Regions from separate parts of the Rhodococcoides navarretei genome, predicted to be linked through region 1. Evidence: predicted binding sites of a transcription regulator. Region 1 holds the regulator's gene; the other holds the start of a gene.
The links. Region 1 encodes LexA, which represses DNA repair genes until DNA is damaged. Its sites were predicted from a motif close to CGAACANNTGTTCG; they were not measured.
Positions count from the first base shown of each region.

Region 1 (2,202 bases):
GTCGTGGCGTGCACCGACCCCGAGAAGGGCGCACAGGGGTTCAGCCTGCTGGTCGTCGAACGCGACATGCCCGGATTCGAGCGAGGCCGCAACCTCGACAAGATCGGCATGAAGGCCCAGGACACGGCCGAACTCAGCTTCACCGACGTGCGCGTGCCCGCCGCCAACCTGCTCGGTGAAGAAGGCATGGGGTTCATCTACCTCATGCAGAACCTTCCTCAGGAACGCCTGTCGATCGCTGTCGTCGCCGCTGCGGCAATGGAATCGGCACTGGACATGACGATCCAGTACTGCCGCGACCGCAAGGCCTTCGGCAAGTCGATCGGTAAGTTCCAGAACACTCGGTTCGTGTTGGCGGAGTTGGCCACCGAAACCACTGCCACCCGCATCATGGTGGACAAGTTCATCGAACTTCTCAACGCAGAGAAGTTGACCGTCCAAGAAGCCGCGATGGCGAAATGGTGGACCACCGAGAATCAGGTCAAGCTGATCGACCGGTGCCTGCAGCTGCACGGCGGCTACGGTTACATGAAGGAATACCCGATCGCCAAGGCGTACATGGATTCTCGTGTGCAGACCATCTACGGCGGCACCACCGAAATCATGAAGGAGATCATCGGCCGCGGATTGAATCTGTGATCCGCTGATCCGAGATACGCGAAGGGCCGCAGCACAGTGTGCTGCGGCCCTTCGCGTGTCACCACGGTGACGATCCCTACAGCTTGCGCATCACGGTGACGACCTTGCCGAGGATCGCGGCGTTGTTGCCCGGAATCGGCTCGAACAGCGGGTTGTGCGGCAGCAGCCACACCTCACCCTTGGACCGCTTGAACGTCTTGACGGTGGCCTCGCCGTCGATCATCGCAGCCACGATGTCGCCGTTGTCGGCCACGGACTGCTGGCGAACCACCACCCAGTCGCCATCGCAGATGGCTGCGTCGATCATCGACTCGCCGACCACCTTGAGCAGAAACAGTGAACCCTGACCGACCAGCTCGCGGGGGAGCGGGAACACGTCCTCGACGGCCTCCTCGGCCAGAATCGGGCCACCTGCTGCGATCCGCCCCAGTACCGGAACGAACGTCGGAGTCGGCAACCGATCCTGTTCCTCGGACGCAGGCGAACCGTCGACCGCGGCGGCAGCCTGGTCGGCCTGCACCTCGTCGAGGCCACGGACGTCGACGGCGCGGGGCCGGTTGGCGTCGCGCCTGAGGAAGCCCTTGCGTTCGAGCGTCCGGAGTTGGTGGGCGACGGACGAGGTCGACGTGAGGCCGACCGCGTCACCGATCTCTCGAATGCTCGGTGGATACCCGCGCTCGGTGACCGAGGCGCGAATGACCTCGAGCACCTTCCGCTGCCGCTCGGTCAGCCCAGCACTGATGTCGGTACCGACCTCCATGGCCTTGGATGTCGGCTCTGCGGCCGGCTTTCCCGCTGCGGTCTTCGTGGAACGCGTGGTCGACCTCGTCGAGGTCTCGTCCTTCATGCTGTCGGCCTCCTGCTGGTGTTCTGGATCCGGTCTGCGTGGTAGGTCTGCGCGGACTGGAGTTGATGGTGTCGACTCGTGTGGCGTGTGGTTTCTGGCACGAATCTAGCGTGTATCAGCTGTTGAATCAAACATCTGTTCGACTCGTGTCGCGTTTTCTACAGACTTTGTCGGAGCCTCGTGATAGAACTTCGAACAAGCGTCCATCGAACGCCTGATCGAACAATCGATCCACCGAGCGAAGACGAGGTTCCGATGACCATCACCACCGATCGCCCCACCACCGCAGGTGTCCGTACCCGGTCCGCTGTCGTCGAGCGTCGTCGCCGTGCTCGTCCCGCGCTGCGGAGTTCCATCGAGATGCGCGGTGCGCTGACGACTCCGTGCCTACCGGTTCTGGAGCCGACCTGGACCGACGTCACCGATCGTGAGGCCGCCGATCGCGAGTTCGACGAGACCTCGGCGCACTTCGCCGGTCAGCCGGTCCGAATGCGATCGCTCGTGCTGTGGATGTTGGCGGTTGTGGTCGTCGCGGGCGGCCTGATCGGCATCGCGAACCTACGGGCCGCTGCACCCGACGCAGGCGTGGGGCCGGCCGGTGTGGTCGAAGTACACGACGGAGCGGTCGTCGAGTACACAACGGGCAGATGACCACCGGCCCCATCGTGCCCAGCAGCACTGAGTATCCTCGACTGACTGCTCCGATGCGCGTGCTC
Region 1 is NZ_JBBPCN010000001.1:2,847,286-2,849,487, reverse strand. It holds gene AABD04_RS13360 (acyl-CoA dehydrogenase family protein) at 1-639, shown strand, start outside; gene lexA (transcriptional repressor LexA) at 716-1,399, opposite strand; gene AABD04_RS13350 (hypothetical protein) at 1,742-2,137, shown strand.

Region 2 (2,202 bases), 670 kb from region 1:
ACGGTGGCCGGGAAAGCGTTCCACCGTCGACACCGCGCCACCCGCGACGGAGTCGCGCTCGAGAACCTCGACCGACATGCCGGCATCGGTCAGGTAACAGGCAGAGGTCAGGGCATTGTGGCCGGAACCCACCACCACAGCATCGATCACATCTTCAGGCTACTGGCCCGTCGAGCGGCAACCGGCGGCCCAGGACTGCGAAGGGGCGCCGGTCTCCGGCGAACGTGAAGTCCCGCAGCACGTCCTGGAAGCCGAGCCGCCGGTACAGCCGCCAGGCCCGGTTGTCCTCCTGCGCGACTTCCGGTGTGGACAACATCACGTTGGCGGCGGAGACGCCGTCGAGCAGTCGAGTGCACAGTCGGCCACCGAGGCCGTGTCCCTGAGCGCTCGGAAGGACGTGCAATTCGGTGAGCTCGAAGTAGTCCTCAAGGGTGGCCTCGACGCTGCGGGGAGAGTGCCCCGTGCGCCGCAATCCGTCGCGTACCTGCTGATGCCACCACTGATGCGCCGCGCCGTGGTAGCCGTATGCGACGGCGACCAGCGAATCCGGCTGCATCGGGTCGGCGTTCGGGAGCAATGCACCTACTGCACGCCAACCCGGCCGATGCAGATGTTCGCTCCACATCGGGGCCCTGCTCTGCTCGGTTCCACGTGGATAGCCCATGGCCTCGACGTAGATGGACAGTGCCTCGAACAGCCGCTGGCGGAATTCCGGGGGCGTCAGATCGACCAGGTACGGCGTTGTCTGCGCGTCGGTGGCGACTGTTCTCAACCTTTCTTCGGAAACTTGTCGGTGGGCACAGCTATATTGAATGTGTCGAACGGGTGTTCGATGATCGGGGCCGAGTGCGCCGGTGGCTTCGGCTCGATCGTCGAGTCGGATTCTCCGGAGTTCGACTGTAAGGCTTCGTCACGGTTCCGGCCGCGTCAGGTACGCGTCGGAGATTCGAACTGGAGGTGTTCGAGTATGACGATCACGAAGGCATTCGATGCCGAAGTGCGGTCGCCGGTGTCGCGTCAGGCGCGAGTCCTGCTCGGTCGAGCCGATGCACTGCTGTCCGAGTCCATCGGGGAGAGCGACGCCGGAGATCGGTTTCTGGGGAGCTATGCCGCGGCGCTGAAGGGTGCGGCAGCTGTGCTGGCGTCGCTGCCCAACTCGATCGGAGCGCGTCCGCGCTCGCGCAGCGCATGGGTGCTGATGGCAAAGGCGGCACCGGATCTCGCCGTCTGGGCCGATTATTTCGCGTCCTTCTCTGCCACCCGCGCTGCCGTGGAGGCCGGTGCGTCGAGCACGATCGCCGAGCTCGATGCCGATGATTTCTATCGACACGTCAGTCGTTTTCTGAACTCGGTCGAGGATCGACTCGGCGGGCAGCCGCGATTCGCGTCCGTCGACCCGATGACGGCACCCTTGTCTGCATAGCTGAAGAAGCAGGTCTTCGGTCGACAAATGCCACGTCATGGGGTGTTCACCCGAAGTTTTCGGGACGTGCGTCTCGAAAACTTCGGTGTTTCTCAGGAACACATCGACCGACTAGGTGGTAAGCGGCCGATTCAGCTCGTATCATCGACAGCAGGTAGCCGCCAAGGTCAGCTTCCCGTCGTTTCGCAACCGAAATGACCTTCAATATCTGTGCAGGGGGAGGTACCGTGCCACTCTCCGAGCACGAGCAGCGCATGCTCGATCAGATCGAGAGCGCTCTCTACGCCGAGGATCCCAAATTTGCCTCTCATGTGAGGGGCGGTCGCGTTCGCGCGGCGTCGAGCAGGAGGCGCTTTCAGGCTGCCGCACTGTTCGCTGTGGGACTCGTGTTGCTCGTCGCCGGTGTTGCATTGTCGACGAACAGTCTGGCTTTTCTCGTCGTCAGCCTCATCGGCTTTTTGTTCATGTTCGGTGCCGGGGCACTGTTCCTGTTCGGCGGCTCCAACAAGGGAGCCGCAGCGTCGCAGGACGAAGGCAGCTCGGTCAACGATGCTGCCGAAACGTCCGGGCGTAGTTCCGGGCAGAAGTCGAAGGGTGGCCGTAAAGGCGGCAGCTTCAGCTCTCGGATGGAAGATCGGTTCCGCAAGAGGTTCGAGCAGGACTGAGTCGACCAGGTTCCAGGCAACCGGCCTGTGCCGGCTCGTCTGCGTAGCTTCCCGCGCTCACCAAGAACAGCACCTCACCTTCGGGTGAGGTGCTGTTGTCGTTTCTGCCCTCCC
Region 2 is NZ_JBBPCN010000001.1:2,180,101-2,182,302, forward strand. It holds gene AABD04_RS10490 (phytoene desaturase family protein) at 1-150, opposite strand, end outside; gene AABD04_RS10495 (GNAT family N-acetyltransferase) at 155-772, opposite strand; gene AABD04_RS10500 (SAV_6107 family HEPN domain-containing protein) at 968-1,423, shown strand; gene AABD04_RS10505 (DUF3040 domain-containing protein) at 1,651-2,088, shown strand.
Region 2: a site for LexA is predicted at 819-832, ahead of AABD04_RS10500 (SAV_6107 family HEPN domain-containing protein). Genes of this name have one in related genera too.